3 regions of the Parageobacillus sp. NEAU-HV-2 genome follow, and region 3 is predicted to be linked to each of the others. Evidence: predicted binding sites of a transcription regulator. Region 3 holds the regulator's gene; each other region holds the start of a gene.

Region 1 (7,405 bases), on a different contig from region 3:
TTCATCCATTTTTTCGGCGAAGGCATGAAGTTGACGGAAATATTGATCTTCCGCTTCCGGCAGCGACACGGCAATCGCTTCTTTTTCCCGGGGAATCGCAGCAATCGACAAATAATGTGTTCCTGCATACCATTTTTCGACTTCGTCATAAGCAACGACAAATGGCTCGAGCATGTTTGGGTCTTGCACGTAAAACGCCCCGAGGCGCTCATCATAGCCGAACAATACTTGCACATGGGACGATTGTTCGTAATCGACGCTTAACAGCACGGGAATTCCAGCATCGAGCAGCCGTTTCCACCGCTCCGCTGAACCGATGAAAAAGCGGCATAAAAAGCCAAGCGTTTCCAAATAATGTACCGTCGTCGACAATTTTGAACCGCGCACATCGAAAATATGCTCGGCCACTTCATCTTGTGTGCGTTCCTTACCTAACAGCCGCAGCATCATTTCCAAACTTGCGGGCACACAATAATTATGCTTTTGTACAACAGGCACAAGCGGCAAGATCACTTGCGGCAGAGAAGCTCGTTCGCTTGCACGCGCGTATGGCGTAGATACCAATGATTTCTCTCTTTGAACAAGCGCCGCTAGTTCATCGAACTTGCCAAGCTTGTAATAGATTTGCGCACGCACATGGGCAAAATAGCGGCGGTGAACATGAAACGGAGTGAGACGGTCGACCTCGTCCATCGCTTCGAGCGCTGCCTTGTACTCATGCAAATCGCGCAACCGGCGCGCTTTTTCGGCATATAGTGCCGGTACTTGCGGAAACCGTTTGATGCCGCATTCAACGATTTCCAGTGCTTTCCGCTGACAGCCGTTTAGCGCGTACAAGTCGGCCAAAAGCAAATGGCACATATCGCCGCGCTCCGGCTCATCCAATCCTTTCCGTAATATTTCTTCCGCTCTATTGCGATCGTCGGTTTCCATATAAAAGTATCCCCATTTATCGTACATCGGAATAGTTTCATATCGTTCTACCACGTTCATCCACTGCCGTGCTTCTTCGATCCGGCGCATTTCTAAAAGAGCGCGCACAAGTGTAAAAGCAGCACGCGCGATATGTTCCGGTTTTTCCTTTCCGTTCGCGATCGCTTCTTCCAAGCGCGGCCGCAGCGCTTCCTCGACATCCAACGGCCGTCGTTCTTCAATCCACTCATCACATACCCACGTCAGCGTCTGCAGCGTCGAAAAGCGGCGGTGGGCGTAGCGCGCCAACAGCGCGCTATGGCGGTACATTAACGCATAATCAAACAAGCGGATCAGATGATGAAACGAGTCCGCTGATTGCCATGCCCGCAGCGGCATCCTCCAGCAAAATGGACGCCCGTTTGCTTCCTGAATCATCGGCTTTATTTCCTCTAATGCTTCGATAATGCGTTTTTCTTTTATATAGGTTGCGATTCGTTCTATATTCATGTACGAAGCTCCTTTTCTTTCTTCCATTTCATACTATAACTGTACAAGCCTGCCCAACAGATGATGCCAACTTTTCGTGATATTTTTAGTGTAAAATGAATCGCAGAGAAGTGCTATAAGTTTTTAGAAATAACAGATGGGAAATGAATCCTATCTTTCTAACAAAAAAGATTTGCCGCGGATGATGGCGGGCAAATCCTTTTTGTGAAAAAACTATTTGTTCGCATGCGCGGCAAAAAAGCGCAACGATAAATCGATAATCGTTTGCTGGTCATAGTCCAGCGTCGCGACATGGTAGCTGTTTTTCAAGGATACAAGCTCTTTTTCCGCCGAGCTGATTTTCTCCAAAATAAGCCGTGAGTTATCGGGCGGAACGACATGGTCTTCTTCCGACACAAAAATGAGCGCCGGACACGTAATGCGGTGAAGGTTGTTTCTTACTTTCTCCATCAGTTTAACAATTTGTTGGAGTGAAGCGGTTGGTGTTTTTTCATACGCCAGCTCTTTCACTTCCGGGTTTTTGATATCCGAGCCGATCGCGTCTAAGTAGCGCGGTAGCTCAGCACGATGAGCGGCACCGTCAGCCATGACCGGAATGTCGATCGCCGCATTAATCGGAACGATACCTTGAATGTCAGGATAGGTCTCGGCCATATACAAGGTGAGCGTCCCGCCCATCGACAATCCCGTCACAAAAATAGTGTCACACCGCTCTTTCAGCCATTGATACCCCTCTTCAACGGAATCAATCCAATCTTCGTATGTCGTCTGTTCCATATCTTCATAATGCGTTCCATGTCCTTTCAGACGCGGGCCGCAAACGGTATAGCCCGCCTTGGCGTACGCTTCGCCTAACGGACGCATGCTTTGCGTCGTGCCGGTGAAACCGTGGGAAACCAAAATGCCCACCCGGCTTCCTTCAAAATAAAACGGCTCCGCCCCTGGCAGTACAGGATACTTCTCTTTCATCGCCTCTCCCCCGCTTTAGAAAATGCACTTCCTTTTATCTTTTATTTCGCTGCAGACAGACTTTTTCCTTTTTTCTCATCGAAATAAAGCAAGCGAACGCCACCATTCGGAAAATAGCTGTTCTTTTGCGCCGATATAGACAAGCAAGGCAAACGCCACGTAAAAAAGCGCTTTTTCGACGAGATTGCCTGTGCGATAGATAGGAATTTTCAATCGCTTTGCGGTGAACGGCCAAAAGAGAGGCACGCCTTGGACAGAGAAAAAGTCTTCGAGAATATGAAACAAATAGCCGAGCACAAAGCCAGCCGCAAATAACGAAGACGATTCCCAAGAAATGACGAGAGCAATAACCCCCCATACAACAAGCGAATGGGTCATACCGCGATGGCCAAATGCTTCTTTTACTTTATTGGACATCCCCATTGAGCGTCGCCCGACGTATGACTTCGGTTCATCAATGTCGGGGAGCAAACTGCCGATGACGACTCCCGCCGTATAGCTTGCTGTAAAGGAAAGCGATGTGTACGCGGCGGCCGCCGCCCCAAGGCATAATGACGTAACAATATGGCTATGGTATCGCATTTATCCTCCTCATTATGTAAAACTTTTTCTCTATTATAACACAAGAAAGGAATGTTTGTTCGTTTTTTCGTCACCGTTTGACAAATTTGTGACAATCGCGTCAACTGTGACAAAGTTAACATCCCTTTATTTCCATTATGGCTATAGTAAAATTACAAACATTGATAAGGAGTGAACAAAATGAAACGAAAACGATCACCGTTATGGAACCGTTTCAAATATATGAAACCGATCGAACGGTATGCGAATGAGCATAGCGAAGCAAACTACGGCGACCGCGCTTGGGAAAATGCGTACCGCCGCCGCTGGCAGCACGATAAAGTCGTTCGTTCAACCCACGGTGTCAACTGCACAGGTTCATGCAGTTGGAACATCTACGTAAAAGATGGCATCGTTACCTGGGAAGGACAACAGCTCGATTATCCATCAACCGGGCCGGATATGCCGGATTTTGAACCGCGCGGCTGTCCTCGCGGCGCGAGCTTCTCTTGGTACATTTACAGCCCGCTGCGCGTCAAATACCCATATGTGCGCGGCGTGTTAATCGACATGTGGCGAGAAGCGCTGCAAACACACAAAAATCCGCTCGATGCATGGAAAAGCATCGTTGAAAATCCCGAAAAGGCAAAACGTTATAAACAGGTGCGCGGAAAAGGGGGATTTGTCCGCGTCAGCTGGGATGAAGCGTTAACGCTTGTCGCTGCTTCCTTATTATATACTGTCATCAAATACGGCCCGGACCGCAATGTCGGTTTTTCGCCGATCCCAGCGATGTCGATGGTCAGCTATGCCTCTGGGGCTCGCTTTATGCAGCTCATGGGCGGGCCGATGCTTAGCTTTTACGATTGGTATGCAGACCTGCCGCCAGCATCGCCGCAAGTTTGGGGAGACCAAACCGACGTTCCCGAATCGAGCGACTGGTATAACTCCGGCTACATCATTACATGGGGCTCGAACGTACCGCTTACTCGAACGCCGGACGCTCACTTTTTAGCGGAAGTCCGTTACCGCGGCACGAAAGTCGTTTCCGTCAGCCCGGATTACGCCGAATCGACGAAATTTGCCGACGACTGGCTCAGCGTAAAACCAGGAACAGACGGCGCACTCGCGATGGCGATGGGACATGTCATTTTAAAAGAATATTATGTCGATCGGCAAGTTCCTTACTTCCAGCAATATGCGAAAACGTACACCGATTTTCCGTTCGTCGTCACCTTGAAAAAAGATGGCGACAAATGGATAGCCGGCCGCTTCTTGCAGGCAAAAGACCTCGGCCGCAGCGTCACCAACTCCGAATGGAAGCCGGTCGTTTACGATGAAAACAAAAAAACGTTTGCGATTCCGCATGGAACAATCGGTTCGCGCTGGGACGATCAAGGAAAATGGAATTTACATATGGTGGATGAAGAAACGGAACAGCCGATTGAACCTTGTCTATCGTTTTTAGGGAGCGAAGACGAGCTCGTTACGATTCATATTCCGTACTTTACTAATGAAGGAAGGGAAACGATTGAACGCGTCGTCCCGGCAAAAAAAATACAAACCGAAAATGGCGAAACGTATGTGACGACCGTCTATGATCTTGTCCTTGCCAATTACGGCGTTGACCGCGGTATTGGTGGAAACGTCGCCCGTACGTACGATGATCTTGTTCCATTCACGCCGGCATGGCAAGAAGCGATTACAGGCGTGAAACGGGAGCTTGCCATTAAAATCGCGCGCGAGTTTGCGCAAAACGCGATTGATACTAATGGCCGCTCGATGATTATTGTCGGCGCTGGCATTAACCACTGGTTCCACTCCGATACGATTTACCGCGCCGTCTTAAACCTCGTCTTATTTGTCGGCGCACAAGGCGTCAACGGCGGCGGCTGGGCGCACTACGTCGGACAAGAAAAACTGCGGCCGGCGGAAGGATGGCAAACGATCGCAACGGCACGCGATTGGACGATGCCGCCGAAATTGCAAAACGGCACATCGTTCTTCTATTTTGCGACCGATCAATGGCGATATGAAGAAATGCCGGTCGATGAACTTGTATCACCGCTTGTGAAAAAAGCGCGCTATTCCCATTACGCAGATTATAACGTTCTCGCCGCCCGGCTTGGCTGGCTTCCGTCTTACCCGACGTTTAACAAGAACGGCATTGACCTTTACAAAGAAGCTATCGCCAATGGAGCAACGACTCCGGAACAAATCGGAAATTACGTGGCCGAACAGCTCAAAACAAGGCAATTGCAATTTGCGATCGAAGACCCGGACAATGAAGTAAACTTTCCAAGAAACTTAATCGTTTGGCGCGCGAACTTAATTTCCAGCTCGGGCAAAGGCCATGAATATTTCTTAAAACATTTGCTCGGCACGACGCACGGTTTGTTAAACGATGATGAGGACAGCCTGCGGCCGCAAGAAATTACATGGCGCGACGAGGCGCCGGAAGGAAAGCTCGACTTATTAGTGAACCTTGATTTTCGCATGGCGGGAACAGCGCTTTATTCCGATATTGTTCTTCCGGCGGCGACATGGTACGAAAAACACGATTTAAGCAGTACGGATATGCACCCGTTCGTGCATCCGTTCAATCCAGCGATTTCTGCACCATGGGAAGCACGCTCGGATTGGGACATTTTTAAATCGTTAGCGAAAGCCGTCTCCGATGTCGCCAAACAAATCGGCATGAAGCCGGTCAAAGAGGTCGTCGCCACCCCGCTCTTGCACGATACAGCACAAGAACTGGCGCAGCCGTTTGGCCAAGTGAAAGACTGGAGCAAAGGCGAGTGCGAACCGATTCCGGGAAAAACGATGCCGAACATTCATGTCGTCGAGCGCGATTATACGCTTATTTACGACAAAATGATTTCCCTTGGACCGAACGCAGCCAAACAGCCAATGGGCATAAAAGGCATCGCTTGGTCAGCCAAAGACGAATACGAAAAATTGAAAAAGACGTTAGGAACGATCAAACGTGCTTCGATCGCCGCCGGCTGCCCGGACATCAGCGATGCGAAAAAAGCAGCGGAAGCCATTCTCACATTATCATCGACAACGAACGGAAAAGTGGCGGTGAAAGCATGGAAAGCGCTCGAGAAAAAGACGAAATTGCAGCTCGCCGATTTAGCGAGAGAACGCGAGGAAGAATGCTTTACGTTCGAACAAATTACGGCGCAGCCGAAAACAGTGATCACCTCGCCGGCGTTCAGCGGTTCGGAAAAAGGCGGCCGGCGCTACTCGCCGTTTACGACAAACGTCGAGCGATTCATTCCGTGGCGTACGCTCACCGGGCGGCAGTCATTCTACTTGGATCACGAATTAATGCACGAATTTGGCGAAACGATGGCTACCTTTAAGCCGATATTGCAGCACCGCCCGTTCTCGAGAAAACGGCCGGAAGCAAAAGGAAAAGAAATCATTTTGAACTATTTAACGCCGCATAACAAATGGTCGATTCACAGCATGTATTTCGATTCGTTGCCAATGCTCACCCTTTTCCGCGGCGGCCCGACCGTCTGGATCAACAAAGAGGATGCCGCAGAAGCCGGTATACGCGATAACGATTGGATTGAATGCTTCAACCGCAACGGCGTCGTCGTTGCCCGCGCCGTTGTTTCCCACCGCCTGTCGCGCGGAATGGCGTTTATGCATCACGCACAAGACCGCCACATTAACGTGCCAGGCACGAAGCTGACGAACAATCGCGGCGGCACACACAACAGCCCGACGCGCATTCATGTGAAACCGACGCATATGATCGGCGGGTATGCGCAATTAAGCTACGGCTTTAACTATTACGGCCCAACGGGAAATCAACGCGACTTGTACGTCATTATCCGCAAATTAGAGGAGGTCGATTGGCTTGAAGATTAAAGCGCAAGTCGGCATGGTGATGAACTTGGATAAATGTATCGGCTGCCATACGTGCAGCGTCACTTGTAAAAACACATGGACAAACCGTCCTGGAGCGGAGTACATGTACTTCAATAACGTCGAGACAAAACCGGGAATCGGTTATCCGAAACAATGGGAAGACCAAGACAAATATAAAGGTGGCTGGGAGCTCAAAAACGGCGAGCTCCAGCTCAAATCCGGCTCGAAAGTAACCCGTCTGCTTAACTTGTTTTACAACCCGTACCAGCCAACGATCGATGATTATTACGAACCGTGGAATTACGATTATGAAACATTGATCAACAGCCCGCAAAAACGCCATCAGCCGGTTGCTCGCCCGAAATCGGCCATTACCGGCGAATTCATGGAACTGTCATGGGGTCCAAACTGGGAGGACGACCTTGCCGGCGCCCATATTACCGGGTTGAGAGATCCAAACGTTGTCAAAATGGAGCAGTCGATTCAAGCGGAGTTCGAAAACGTCTTTATGATGTATTTGCCGCGCATTTGCGAGCATTGCATCAATCCATCGTGCGTCTCGAGCTGC
Region 2 (7,405 bases), on a different contig from region 3:
CGGTAAAGCTTTCGTCGTTGGCAATCTCCGGGTTTTGGCCGGCATTTGCGAGTTTTTTCATCCACAGTTTTCTCGGAATATCCATATGAATGCCAACGCCGTCTCCCTCGCCGTTAATGAAGCCGGCGCGGTGGTTCATTTTGACAAGTGCATCAATGCATGTCATAATGTTTTCGCGTGTCGGGATGCGCTGTTTTTCAATGGCGGCGACAATGCCACAGGCATCATGCTCGACCTGATGAAAGTTTTTGAAAAGATTTGGATTCCAATGTTGTTTCATATGCAAGTGGCGTGATTAAGCGGGAGGGGCCCGCTTCCGCCGTTCACCTCCTGTTGTATTCCCTGAACCTCTGCGCGATGGAAATCGGCATGTTCTAGCATACAAAAAAGAGTTTTTCTACACCTTCGCATAGATGCTCCCTCTTGTTCCGCTAGATTTTCATGGATAAATACTTGTCTTGTCAGCCCGATGCAAAACCGATCCCCACTTCATCCAGATAATTTCAGTGACGGACTTTCAAATGGTAAGCATTAAATTCGGTCTTAATTTTCAGAATTTATAACTTATCATACCATGTCAGAAAGTTCAAATCAATTATTTATTCACTTTTTTGGATATATTATTCACAAAATTGTCAAGTTTTTTGTAACCGTTTTCATAAAAATAGCAAACCATCCAGGAGGAGATCCTTCCTAGATGGTTTGTATAATTATGCATTTTTTAATTGTTTAAATGCGTTTTCTACCGCCTGAAGTGTGTATTCAATATCGTCTTCTGTATGTGCGAGCGTGACAAACCACGCTTCATATTTTGAAGGAGCGAGGTTGATGCCTTGTTTTAACATGAGTTTAAAGAACTTCGCAAACATTTCGCCGTCGCTTCGCTGCGCTTGTTCATAGTTTTCGACTTTTTCGGTCGTAAAGTAGACGGTAAGTGCGCCTTTTAAGCGGTTGATTGTTACTGGAACACCATATTTGTCAGCATGGTGAAGAATACCATCTTCTAACATCGCGCCAAGTTTATCAAGATATTCATAAACGCCGTCTTGCTGCAGCACCTCAAGGCAGGCGATGCCAGCAAGAATCGATGCTGGGTTTCCTGCCATCGTCCCTGCTTGGTATGCCGGACCGAGCGGCGCGACTTGTTCCATAATGTCTTGACGGCCACCGTATGCGCCGATTGGCAGACCGCCGCCAATAATTTTTCCAAGCGCGGTTAAATCGGGTTCGATACCTAATAAATTTTGCGCCCCACCGTACATAAAGCGGAATGCCGTGATGACTTCATCGTAAATGACAAGCGCTCCTGCTTGATGGGCGATCTCATTGATCGCTTCTAAAAAGCCAGGTTTTGGTGTAACGATGCCAAAGTTGCCAACGATCGGTTCGACAAGCACAGCGGCGACTTGGTCTCCCCATATTTCCATCGCTTGTTTGAATGAGTCAACATCGTTGTACGGTACAGTAATTACTTCTTGAGCAATGCTTTTTGGCACGCCGGCGGAATCTGGGGTTCCTAATGTCGACGGACCAGAGCCGGCAGCGACAAGGACTAGGTCAGAATGTCCGTGGTAACAGCCGGCAAATTTGACGATTTTATCGCGGCCGGTATAAGCGCGTGCCACGCGAATCGTCGTCATTACCGCTTCCGTTCCCGAGTTGACGAAACGTACTTTTTCTAAGGATGGAATCGCTTCTTTTAGCATTTTCGCGAATGTAATTTCATGAGGAGTTGGAGTGCCATAAAGGACGCCAGTTTCCGCAGCGCGCTGAATCGCTTTCGTGATGTGCGGATGGGCATGGCCTGTAATAATCGGTCCGTATGCTGCCAAATAGTCGATATATTTGTTGCCGTCGACGTCCCAAAAATAAGCGCCTTGCGCGCGTTCCATGACGACCGGCGCCCCGCCGCCGACCGCTTTATACGAACGGGATGGGCTGTTGACGCCGCCGACGATATGCTTGAGCGCTTCCTGATACAATTGTTCCGATTTCGTAAAATTCATGTTCTAAAGCCTCCTATGATTGTCATCATTTTTCCCTCTCTTATTCTAACATATTTGCCGGAATGTACATTTGAAGCAGCTATTCATTAGATGCTTCAACGGGGAGCGGAAAAAGCATGGCGCGCAGACATTGTATGGCAAATAATGAAAGAACAAAAAAGATGAAATATCATTCCGTTTATGTATAATGCAATACGTAGGAATTTTGTATGAAACGAAGGGAATAAATAACGTTTTGCGATTGACGGTTACACCAATATTTGGTGAAACATGTATGTTCCATGTCTTTTTTTAACTTCATTCCTATGCAGGAGGAGAACGATGAACGTCATCGAAGTGGAAAACTTACGGAAAGAATTTAAATCGTATTCGAGCCGCTCCGGCTTAATTGGCGCGTTTCGCGATTTATTTACGCGAAACTATAAAATCATTCGTGCGGTGAATGATATTTCGTTTACCGTAGAGCAGGGGGAAATCGTTGGCTATATCGGCGAAAACGGCGCAGGAAAATCGACGACAATTAAAATGCTGACGGGAATTTTGACGCCGACGGCGGGAAAAGTGATCGTCAACGGCATGAATCCGCATAAAGAGCGGGAAAAGTTCGTGCGGACGATCGGTGTGGTATTCGGACAGCGTTCCCAATTGTGGTGGGACATTGCGGTGCAAGAATCGTTTCGGCTCTTGAAAAAAGTGTATCGCGTTTCCGATGAAGATTATCGGCAACATATGGAACATATTATTGAGACGCTAGATATCGGTCCGCTCTTGGACAAGCCGGTGCGCAAGCTGTCGCTCGGGCAGCGGATGCGCTGTGAACTGGCAGCGGCGCTCATTCATAATCCACCGCTGTTGTTTTTGGATGAGCCGACCATTGGCCTCGATGTGCTTGTCAAACTGAAAATCCGCGAGTTTTTAAAAGAAATTAATGAAAAATACAACACGACGATTTTATTGACGACGCATGATATTTCCGATATCGAAGCGTTATGCGAACGCGTCATTATGCTCGATGAAGGAAAGATCATTTACGATGGTTCGCTTAAGCGCCTTAAAGAAAAATGGGGAGAGGGAAAACAAATCCAATTTACGTTTGCGGGCGAAATTGCATTTCATGATTTACAGGAACTAACGAACGGTCTGCAAGTGATATGGAAAAAAGGGGAGCAAGACAACGTCTGGATAGCGCACGTGCCTTCCGCGCTGCTGCCTGAAGTGATCAGCCGCGTTGTCGCCCGCTACTCGATTCAAGATATGAACATTAACGAAATTTCCACGGAGGAAATTATCCGCAACATCTACGAAGAAGGTGTTGTGCATGAATAAATATATTGAGATGATCCGCATCCGCTTTTTAATGATGCTTGCTTACCGGACCAATTATTATACGGGCATTCTTATTTACGCCATTAATATCGCCGCGTACTATTTTCTCTGGTCAGCGATTTACGGCGGCAAATCGACGATGCAAGGAATGTCGATGGAGCAAATGACCACGTATGTTGCCATTTCGTGGATGGCGCGTGCGTTTTATTTCAATAATATCGACCGTGAAATCGCGATGGAAATTCGCGAAGGAAAGGTGGCGACCGAGCTCATCCGCCCTTACAGTTATTTGGGAATGAAAACGATGCAAGGATTGGGTGAAGGAATTTTTCGCTTATTGTTTCTTTCGCTTCCCGGCATTCTTCTGATCGCGCTGTTTTTGCCGCTTCGTTTTCCGACCGATGTTCATACATGGCTGTTTTTTATATTGTCGATTACATTCAGTTTTATTATTAATTCAGAGTTGAATTTGCTTGCAGGAATTGTGACGTTTTTTACCCTCAACAATGAAGGCTTGTTGCGGGCAAAACGGTTCGTCATCGATCTTTTTTCTGGCTTGATTTTGCCAATCCGCTTTTACCCAGAATGGGCGCAAGAGGTAATGAAATACTTTCCATTTCAAGGAATTAGCTATATTCCAAGCATGATTGTGACAGGAAGCTTTCAAGGGCAAGCAATCATCCACGGTCTTTTGTTTCAGCTTGTATGGTGCGTGCTGTTGCTCATCCCGATTCAGCTATTGTGGCAAGCGGCGAAAAAACAGCTTGTCGTTCAAGGAGGGTGAGTTGTGTTTTACGTATCGGTCTTTTTTCAATATATGGCGCAATACATGAAAACCAAATTGCAATATCGCGCCGATTTGTTTGTTGAGTTCATTTCTGATTTGATGTCACAGGCGGTCAATCTTGTGTTTCTTCTCGTTGTGTTTGGGCATACGTCGTTATTGCACGGCTGGACGCGCGAGGAAATTTTGTTTATTTACGGCTTTTTCTTAGTGCCATATGCGGTGTTTGGGGCGTTTTTTAACATTTGGGATTTTAACGAGCGCTATATTGTCCGCGGGGAGATGGACCGTGTGTTGACGCGCCCGGTGCACAGCTTGTTTCAAATTATTCTCGAGCGGATGGAACTTGAATCGTTGCTTGGCGGAGTGACGGGCATCATCATTATGGCGTATGCAAGCGCGCGTTTATCCCTTTCGTTTCATTGGTATGACATTTTTATGTTTATTCTGTTTGTTTTAGGTGGAGCGCTTATTTACGCGGGAGTATTTGTGTCATTGGCGACCATTAGTTTTTGGGCCGATGCTCGTACATCTATTATGCCGATGATGTACAACATCAGCAACTACGGACGCTATCCGATTGACATTTATCATCGCCTCATCCGCTATATTTTAACGTGGATTTTGCCGTTTGCGTTTGTCGGAGTATATCCCGCATCGTATTTTCTTGGCAAAAAAGAATGGTACAACTATGCGTTTTTTACTCCAATCATGGGTGTTATCTTTTTTACGATTGCGGTCGTTTTATGGAACGCAGGAGTAAAGCGATATCGAGGTGCGGGGAATTGAGAAAGAGGGTGAATTCAAAAGGAAATAAAAATTCCTTTGACGGATCCGCCCTCTTATTTTTTATAGGATATTACGGAGGGTATAATGACAGACTGTTTTTTTCGTTTATTGGCTGTGATTGTGTGAGCAAACTGTTAACAAAAAAGACAAATTTATTTTATAGTTGATACTTGATAAAGTTTGTGAAGTAATGCACAATATATTTGTGAATTGTTTCACAAATGAATTTTTGGAAAGGATGACAGACAACTATGAAAAGACAATGCATGAATCGAGTAGCACTTATAGGAACAGGATTCGTTGGAGCCAGCTATGCATTTGCTCTTATGAATCAAGGGATAGCGGATGAACTAGTGTTGATTGATGTGAATAAAGAGAAGGCAAAGGGCGACGTGATGGACTTAAATCACGGAAAAGTATTTGCGCCGAAGCCAATGAATATATGGCATGGAGATTATCAAGATTGTCAAGATGCTGATTTGGTAGTGATTTGTGCAGGTGCTAACCAAAAGCCAGGGGAAACAAGACTCGATCTTGTTGACAAAAACATTAATATCTTTAAAACGATTGTCGATTCGGTTATGAGATCAGGGTTTGATGGCATTTTTCTTGTTGCAACAAATCCAGTAGATATCTTAACGTATGCTACTTGGAAATTTAGCGGTTTACCGAAAGAACGAGTTATCGGTTCGGGAACGATTCTAGATACGGCAAGATTCCGCTTTTTGTTAAGTGAATATTTTCAAGTAGCTCCAATCAATGTGCACGCGTATATTATCGGAGAGCATGGGGATACGGAGCTGCCTGTTTGGAGTCACGCGGAAATTGGAAGTATTCCAGTTGAGCAAATATTGTCGCAAAACGATAGCTGCAGAAAAGAGGATTTAGAAAATATCTTTGTTAATGTTCGGGATGCGGCATACCAAATTATTGAGAAAAAAGGTGCAACATATTACGGCATTGCAATGGGGCTAGTCCGCATTACACGTGCTATTTTGCACAATGAAAATGCTATATTAACCGTTTCCGCTCATTTGGATGGTCAATATAATGAGCAAAACGTTTATATCGGTGTACCTGCTATTATCAACCGAAACGGCATTCGCGAAGTAATGGAAATAAAGTTAAATGAAACAGAACAACAGCAATTTCATCATAGCGTAACCGTATTAAAAGACATTCTTTCCCGTTATTTTAATGAGGTAAAGTAATAAGTACTGACTTAGAATAACAACAAGGTGAACATCATGTGGATACAACATTACAATCCTTTTCATAACGCATATCTTTCTGCATTCATTGCGGCGCTTCCAATTGTTTTATTTTTATTATGTTTAACGGTGTTGAAGATGAAGGGAGTAAAAGCCGCTTTTCTTACCCTTTGTTTTGGATTAGTGACAGCGGTTTGTTTTTTCCATATGCCGATTTCAAAGGCGATTGCCGCTTCCATTTATGGAATCGCGAACGGTTTATGGCCCATTGGTTATATTGTGATCATGGCCGTCTGGCTATATAAAATCGCTGTTAAAACGGGGAAATTTGATATTATCCGTGGGAGTATCGCAAACATTTCTGAAGATCAGCGGCTTCAACTGTTGCTCATCGGTTTTAGCTTTAACGCATTTTTAGAAGGAGCTGCGGGATTTGGCGTTCCGATTGCCATTTCAGCCGCTTTACTTTCGGAACTAGGATTTCGTCCATTAAAAGCTGCCGCTCTTTGTTTAATTGCCAATGCTGCATCTGGCGCGTTTGGAGCAATTGGGATTCCAGTTATTGTCGGAGCGCAAATGGGAGATTTAACTTCGCTTGAGTTATCTCGTACACTTGCTTGGATTTTACCGTTTATCACATTTGTTATTCCATTCTTATTAGTGTTTATTTTAGATAAATGGAAAGGTATTAGAGAAACATTGCCTGCTCTTTTAGTGGTAAGCGGAAGTTATACCATTGTGCAAACATTGACAATCATTGTATTCGGTCCTGAATTGGCCAATATTTTAGCAGCACTTGTCAGTATGGGGGCACTAACTATTTTCTTAAAAAAATGGCAGCCTTCACATATATATCGAGTTAATCAAGATGGGAAAGTTGTAGAAAAATCTAAATACAGCTTGAAAGAAATCATCAATGCGTGGTCTCCTTTTTATATTTTAACGGTAATCGTTATTATATGGAGTCTACCAAGTTTTAAAGCTCTATTTGCTGAAGGTGGAATGCTTCATCAAACTACGCTTTTATTTAAAGTGCCATTTTTACATGGGGAAGTCGTAAAAACTCCTCCGGTGGCGCCGACACAGACTGCATTAGATGCAATATTTAAGCTAGATCTTGTGTCAGCAACAGGTACAGCGATTTTATTAGCGGTGTTGTTCACAAGTATGTTTAGCAAAAACATTACGTTCGCTGAAGGAATACAAAGTTTAAAAGAAACATGTAAAGAACTATGGATTCCTGTATTAACTATTTGTTTTATCATGGGATTTGCCAACTTGGCTAACTA
Region 3 (7,405 bases):
GAAAATATGGTAAAATTTCAACAGCGAAGATTATCATGATAAAATGTGTTAAGGTGACAATCGATGAAACGTTATGAACTGATAATGCATTCCCCAGAAGAAACGATGAGCTTTGCTCACAAATTGGGGGAAAAATTAGAAGCCGGATCTGTCGTTACGCTAGAAGGAGATTTAGGGGCAGGAAAGACGACTTTTACAAAAGGATTGGCGAAAGGACTGGGAATCGAAAAAACGATTAATAGTCCTACCTTTACGATCGTAAAAGAATATAAAGGGCGCCTTCCTCTTTATCATATGGATGTGTACCGCCTAGAGGATGAGATGGAGGACCTTGGCTTTGATGAATACTTTGAGGGAGATGGCGTTACTGTTATTGAATGGGCACACCTTATTAAGGCACAATTGCCAAAAGAAAGATTAAATATTTATTTGTTTCATCATGGAGATCATCAGCGTAAATTAGTGATGGAACCAGTAGGAAAACGGTATGAACAGTTATGTAAGGAGATTTTAGAAGCATGAAAATATTAGCGATTGATACATCCAATGTCGTAATGGGAATCGCGTTAGTTGAGGATGACCTCGTAAAAGGAGAAATAACAACCAACATCAAGAAAGACCATTCTACACGTGTCATGCCAGCGGTCCAATCATTGATGAAACATTGCGGCGTTACCCCTCAGGAGCTCGATTTAATCGCTGTCGCAAGAGGTCCTGGTTCATATACAGGTGTGCGCATCGGTGTGACGATTGCGAAAACGCTAGCGTGGTCATTAAACATTCCAATCGTCGGAGTATCTAGTTTAGAGGTGCTGGCGGCTAATGGTCGATATTTTTCTGGCGTGATTTCTCCGTTTTTTGATGCCAGAAGGGGGCAAATTTATACGGGGCTATACCGTTATAATGGGTCAGAGCTCGTATGTATAGAAAGTGATCGCATCGTTCTAGCGGAAGAATGGGCCAACCAACTCAAGGCAAGAAAAGAAGAGGTGTTATTTATTGGAACAGGTGTTGCTTTAAACGATCTGTTTCAAGCGCAACTTGGGGAATTGGCTCATTTTGCTCCCGCTGCATTACAATTGCCGCGGCCGAGCGAACTAGCGCTCCTTGGAAAGAAAAAAGAGCGGGAAGACGTCCATACATTCGTACCGAATTACATCCGTTTGGCGGAGGCAGAAGCGAAATGGCTTGCCAAACAAAAAGGGGAAAATAACAATGGGGATGGATATTCAATTTCGGTTCATGACATTAAATGACATTGATGATGTGTTGCGAGTAGAGCGTGCCTCATTTACCACTCCTTGGAGCAGGGAGGCATTTTATAATGAACTTGTCCACAATCGTTACGCGAAATATATCGTTATGGTGCATAAAGGCCGCATCATCGGCTATGGCGGAATGTGGGTAGTGATCGATGAGGCGCATATTACGAATGTGGCAGTATTGCCGGAATTTCGCGGCAAAAAGTTAGGAGAAGCGCTCATGCGCAAATTGATGGAAACGGCCAAACAGTTAGGGGCTGTAACGATGACGTTGGAAGTTCGAGTTTCTAATCATGTGGCCCAGTCGTTATATCGAAAATTAGGGTTTCGCAATGGCGGCATTCGCAGACAGTATTATCCAGATAATTTAGAAGACGCGCTAGTAATGTGGGTGAATTTATCATGAATCATGACATATATGTGCTTGGAATTGAAACGAGCTGCGACGAAACAGCAGCAGCAGTAGTGAAAAACGGCAAAGAAATTCTCTCCAATATCGTCGCTTCGCAAATGGAAAGCCATAAACGATTCGGCGGCGTCGTACCGGAAATCGCTTCGCGTCATCATGTCGAGCAAATTACGCTTGTGATTGAAGAAGCGCTGAATAAGGCAGGCGTTTCCTTTTCACAATTACACGCGATTGCGGTAACGAAAGGTCCAGGACTGGTCGGCGCGCTGTTAATTGGGGTCAGCGCGGCAAAAGCGTTATCGTTTGCCTATAATATTCCGCTGGTTGGCGTTCATCACATCGCAGGGCATATTTACGCGAATCGGCTTGTTACGGAAATGAAATTTCCGTTATTATCCCTTGTTGTTTCTGGCGGACATACGGAACTTGTATACATGGAGGAACACGGCAAGTTTCAAGTGATTGGCGAAACGAGAGACGATGCGGCGGGAGAAGCGTATGACAAAGTGGCGAGGGCGTTAAACCTTCCTTATCCAGGCGGGCCGCATATTGACCGTCTTGCCCAGGAAGGAAAGGCGACAATCGATCTGCCACGGGCTTGGCTCGAAGAAGGATCGTATGATTTCAGCTTCAGTGGTTTGAAATCGGCCGTATTAAATACGCTGCATAATGCTAAACAACGCGGTGAAGAAATAGATCCAAAAGATATGGCGGCCAGCTTTCAGGCCAGCGTTATCGATGTGCTAGTGACCAAAACGATCCAGGCGGCAAAAGAATATCACGTTCGCCAAGTGTTGCTTGCGGGCGGGGTCGCCGCTAATCGAGGATTAAGGGCGGAATTGCAAAAGCAAATGGCGAAATTAGACAATGTTGAGTTAGTGATACCGCCATTATCGTTATGCACTGACAATGCAGCAATGATCGCAGCAGCAGGAACCGTGTTGTATACGCAAGGAAAACGGGCGGACATGGCATTAAATGCCGACCCAAGCTTGGAGTTAGAATAACGGAAATCAAACGGGCTTTTTTCAAGATTTAATCTTGAAGGAAGTCCATTTTTTTATTAAAAAAATAAAGGTTGTGCATATATTTATCCACAATTTGTGGATATTGTGGAAAATGAGAAAAAAAACTCATTATATTAAGGAGAAAATAATCACAGTTTTTTTCACATAAAACAGATGCTTTTTGTGGATAATGTGGAAAAACCGGTGAATAACTTGAATAACGGGAAGAAAATTGGGGATAAGTTTGTGGGTATGTGATTAACTAAAAAAACATCCACCTGTTCATAACCGGTGGATGTTTGTGTATTTTATTATTTTAGTGTATGAAGTTCTTCCCATTCTGCTAGTAATAGATCTAGTTTTTGTTTCATTTCCTCGTTCTCTTTTGTCAGCTGTTGCACTTTTTCGTGATCTTGATAAATATCAGGATCACATAATTGTTCTTCAACGTGCGCAATTTGTTGTTCTAATTCGCTAATTTCCGCTTCGATTTCTTCAATGCGGCGCTTGCGCTGCCGTTCTAGCTTTTTTGCTTCTTTTTCTTGCTCATAACTCGATTTTTTCTTTGATTCCCCATCAGGAAGGTTCACGTTTGTTTGCGGTTGCTCCGCAGCGATGAGGCGTTCGAGTTCCAGCATTTCTTCTTTTTTGGCGATATAGTAGTCATAGTCACCTAAATATTCAGTAATTCCATCGCTAGAAAGTTCGTATATTTTCGTGGCGATGCGGTTGATAAAGTAGCGGTCATGGGAAACGAACAAAATCGTTCCAGGGTATTCAATTAAGGCATTCTCAAGCACTTCTTTGCTGTCTAAATCAAGATGGTTGGTCGGTTCGTCTAAAATAAGGAAGTTTGCTTTTTGCATCATCAATTTGGCGAGCGCCAGTCTTGCTTTTTCGCCACCGCTGAGCGCCGATACAGGCTTTAGTACATCGTCCCCGGAGAATAAGAAGTTCCCGAGCACGGTGCGGATTTCTTTTTCCGTTTTATCGGGATATTCATCCCAAAGTTCATCGAGCACACGCTTATTCGAGGACAAGTCGGCCTGGTTTTGGTCATAGTAGCCGATTTGCACGTTTGAGCCGTAGCGGAAACGCCCTGCTTGCAGCGGGAGTTTGTTGACAATCGCTTTTAACAACGTGGATTTGCCGATTCCGTTCGGACCAATCAGAGCGATGCTTTCCCCGCGCGTGATGCGAAAGCGAACATTATGAATAATTGGCTGATCTGCATCATATCCCACTGCGACATCTTCAGCGATTAACACGTCATTGCCGCTTTCCCGCTCGATTTCGAAGGAAAATGAGGCAGCTTTTTCATCCCCAACTGGCTTCTCCATTCTTTCCATTTTTTCTAGCCGTTTTCTTCTGCTTTGCGCGCGCTTGGTTGTCGAAGCGCGGGCGATATTGCGTTGAATAAAGTCTTGCAGCTTTGCAATTTCTTCTTGCTGTTTTTCATATAGTTTTCGTTCCCGTTCGTATTCCTCTGCCCGTTTCTCTAAGTAGCGGCTGTAATTTCCGCTATACCGCTTTAATGTCGAGCGCGATAGCTCGAATACTTGAGTGACGACCTTATCGAGAAAGTAGCGGTCATGGGAGACGATTAAAATAGCGCCAGGATACGTTTGTAAATATTGCTCAAGCCATGTTAATGTTTCGAGGTCTAAATGGTTGGTCGGCTCGTCCAAAATAAGCAAATCGGGTTTCGTTAAAAGCAATTTTCCGAGCGCCAGCCGCGTTCGCTGTCCGCCGCTTAACGATTGGACAGGAGTTGTCATATAATCGTACTTAGAAAACTGCAAACCGTGTAAAATGGAGCGGATATCGGCTTCGTATTGGTAACCGCCTTGTTCTTTATAACGCTCTTGTAGCGTGTCGTATTCTTTTAATAATTTTTCATAACGGGATGCATCTGCGAGCAAATCAGGATCGCCCATTTGCATTTCCAGCGCGCGCAATTGCTTTTCCATGGCCTTTAATGGGGCGAATACTGTCATCATTTCTTCCCAAATCGACAACGAAGAGTGAAGACCGCTGTCCTGAGCGAGATAGCCGATCGTTACTTCTTTTGGTTTCATAATCTCTCCGCTATCGTAAGACATTTCACCGGCAATGATCTTTAATAGCGTCGATTTTCCTGCTCCGTTTCTTCCGACGAGCGCAATTCGGTCTTTGGATTGTATTTCTAATTTTATATTCGATAAAATAAGGTCAGCGCCAAAATATTTTGTCAGTTGATTCACTTGTAAAATGATCATTGTTTTTCACCTCGCGTTTAACAATAATAGTGTAGCGTAAGTTACTTTCCTATCGCAATAAAACGATAAAAGACAGATGACGAAAAATAGTGTATAGTTTATAAGTGGAGGAGATTACGTTGTCAACATTTACCCATTTCAATGAACAAGGCCGAGCAAAAATGGTCGATATTACGGACAAAGAGGATACGGTCCGCATGGCGACCGCGCAAACAAGTGTGACCGTCAATAAGGAAATTTATGAAAAAATGACAAACAAGACGATCGAAAAAGGGGATGTGCTTGCCGTTGCGCAAGTGGCGGGCATTATGGCGGCGAAAAAAACAGCCGATCTCATTCCGATGTGCCATCCGCTTATGCTAAAAGGTGTCGACATTCAGTTTGCCTGGCATGTCGAAGAAGAAAAAGCGTTGTATCAATTGTTGATTACCGTAACAGTGAAAACAAAAGGAAGCACAGGGGTAGAGATGGAAGCGCTAACGGCCGCCTCTGTATGTGCGCTGACAGTATATGATATGTGCAAGGCGCTTGATAAAGGAATGGTGATTGGCCCAACCTATTTAGTAGAGAAAATGGGTGGAAAGTCAGGACATTATCAACGCAAAAAGAGAAGTGCTGGGGGATTTATCGATGAGCAATGAACAGCCAAAAATTCCGCAAGCAACGGCCAAACGTTTGCCGTTATACTATCGTTTTTTAAAAAATTTACACGCTTCCGGAAAACAACGCGTTTCTTCTGCCGAGCTGAGCGAGGCGGTTAAAGTCGATCCTGCGACGATCCGCCGCGATTTTTCTTATTTTGGCGCGCTTGGCAAAAAGGGATACGGATATAATGTCAACTATTTGTTGTCATTTTTCCGGAAAACGCTCGATCAAGACGAGATAACGGAAGTTGCGTTATTTGGAGTCGGGAACTTAGGCACCGCATTTTTAAACTATAATTTCTCGAAAAACAATAATACGAAAATTGTGATGGCATTTGACGTAGATGAAAGGAAAGTCGGTACAGAAGTCGGCGGGGTGCCCGTCTATCATTTGGATGAATTAGAAGACCGTCTTCACGAGGGAATTCCAGTAGCGATTTTAACGGTGCCTGCCCATGTCGCCCAATGGATTACCGACCGTCTTGTCCAAAAAGGAATTAAAGGGATTTTAAATTTTACGCCGGCGCGCTTGAACGTACCGAAGCATATTCGCGTCCACCATATCGACTTAGCGGTCGAATTGCAGTCGCTCGTTTATTTTTTGAAAAACTATCCGCTTGAATAAAGGAGAGAATAAAACATGAAATATTTATTAATCGTGCTTGTCATTTTATTATTGTTTGGAACAAAAAAACTTCCGGAATTGGGCAAGTCGCTCGGTCAATCGCTCCGCGAGTTTAAGGATGCGACGAAAGGATTAGCCGATGAAGATGAAAAAAAAGCCGACCAATGATGAGTTAGGATGGTTGAGACATGAATGATAAAGAAATGTCGGTGTATGAGCACCTAGGAGAGTTGCGAAAACGGCTTATCATTGTTCTTGTTTTTTTTGGCATTGCCTTGATAGGGAGCTTCTTTTTTGTCGAACCGATCATTTTATATTTGCAGCATACGGATGAAGCAAAAGAATTGACGATGAATGCATTTCGTTTGACAGACCCGATCAAAATTTACTTTCAGTTTGCCTTTGTCATCGCCTTTATTCTTACTGCCCCGGTTTTGCTTTATCAAATTTGGGCGTTTGTCAGCCCAGGGTTATATGAAAAAGAGCGAAAAGTGACGTTAAGCTATATTCCGCTTTCGATTTTTCTCTTTTTAGCAGGCGTTAGTTTTGCGTATTTTGTCTTATTTCCGTTTGTCGTTCGTTTTATGCAAAATTTGGCGGAACGCCTCGGTATTCATCAAGTCATCGGTATTAATGAATATTTCGAATTTTTGCTTCAGCTCGTCTTGCCGTTTGGCATTGTCTTTCAGCTGCCGGTAGTTGTGATGTTTTTAACAAGACTTGGTTTGATTACACCGATGTTATTGAGCAAAGTACGAAAATACGCTTATTTGGCCTTGCTGATTTTAGCTGCGGCCATTACGCCGCCGGATGTATTATCACAAGTGATTGTGATGATTCCGCTTTCGATTTTATATGAAGCAAGCATTTGGATCTCCAAAATGGCTTACCGCAAAGTATTATTGGCGCAACAGGAACAAGAAAACCTCCCGTGATATCAAACGGGAGGTTTATTGCGAAAGTGGAATGCGAAGAGACGTATGGCTGCTCCAAAATCAAGCGTAGCCAGGATGGCAAGGAAGATGGTGAAAAAGTTCCAAATCGTATCTTTTGCACTTTGAATGGACAAGTAAGTAAATAGTACTCCCATCAGAAAATAGGCAAAAGCGAATTGCAATGGTGTCCTTCTCATTGTATTAAAAGCCCCCAATAATGAGTTGTATATGTTCTGCCTGCCGCATCATTTTTTCAATTTCATCA

The links. Region 3 encodes Rex, which represses fermentation and respiration genes when NADH is low (regulators of the CRP and FNR family bind a similar motif). Its sites were predicted from a motif close to TTGTGAAATATTTCACAA; they were not measured.
Region 1: a site for Rex is predicted at 3,078-3,095, ahead of AC1WMD_RS11025 (nitrate reductase subunit alpha). Genes of this name have one in related genera too.
Region 2: a site for Rex is predicted at 5,109-5,126, ahead of AC1WMD_RS14780 (L-lactate dehydrogenase). Genes of this name have one in related genera too.

Annotation. Positions count from the first base shown of each region.
Region 1 covers NZ_JBXUJJ010000006.1:4,235-11,639, reverse strand. Annotated here, with positions in the region: gene AC1WMD_RS11040 (tetratricopeptide repeat protein) at 1-1,422, opposite strand, end outside; gene AC1WMD_RS11035 (alpha/beta hydrolase) at 1,636-2,391, opposite strand; gene AC1WMD_RS11030 (metal-dependent hydrolase) at 2,467-2,973, opposite strand; gene AC1WMD_RS11025 (nitrate reductase subunit alpha) at 3,154-6,837, shown strand; gene narH (nitrate reductase subunit beta) at 6,827-7,405, shown strand, end outside.
Region 2 covers NZ_JBXUJJ010000010.1:9,366-16,770, reverse strand. Annotated here, with positions in the region: gene AC1WMD_RS14805 (glutamate synthase-related protein) at 1-280, opposite strand, end outside; gene AC1WMD_RS14800 (glutamate-1-semialdehyde 2,1-aminomutase) at 711-2,006, opposite strand; gene AC1WMD_RS14795 (ABC transporter ATP-binding protein) at 2,328-3,332, shown strand; gene AC1WMD_RS14790 (ABC transporter permease) at 3,325-4,116, shown strand; gene AC1WMD_RS14785 (ABC transporter permease) at 4,120-4,905, shown strand; gene AC1WMD_RS14780 (L-lactate dehydrogenase) at 5,157-6,116, shown strand; gene AC1WMD_RS14775 (L-lactate permease) at 6,153-7,405, shown strand, end outside.
Region 3 covers NZ_JBXUJJ010000023.1:5,408-12,812, reverse strand. Annotated here, with positions in the region: gene tsaE (tRNA (adenosine(37)-N6)-threonylcarbamoyltransferase complex ATPase subunit type 1 TsaE) at 64-522, shown strand; gene tsaB (tRNA (adenosine(37)-N6)-threonylcarbamoyltransferase complex dimerization subunit type 1 TsaB) at 519-1,256, shown strand; gene rimI (ribosomal protein S18-alanine N-acetyltransferase) at 1,216-1,668, shown strand; gene tsaD (tRNA (adenosine(37)-N6)-threonylcarbamoyltransferase complex transferase subunit TsaD) at 1,665-2,678, shown strand; gene AC1WMD_RS18545 (ABC-F family ATP-binding cassette domain-containing protein) at 2,990-4,936, opposite strand; gene moaC (cyclic pyranopterin monophosphate synthase MoaC) at 5,056-5,577, shown strand; gene AC1WMD_RS18535 (redox-sensing transcriptional repressor Rex) at 5,567-6,205, shown strand; gene AC1WMD_RS18530 (twin-arginine translocase TatA/TatE family subunit) at 6,221-6,373, shown strand; gene tatC (twin-arginine translocase subunit TatC) at 6,394-7,140, shown strand; gene AC1WMD_RS18520 (YdiK family protein) at 7,143-7,295, opposite strand; gene AC1WMD_RS18515 (CPBP family intramembrane glutamic endopeptidase) at 7,342-7,405, opposite strand, start outside.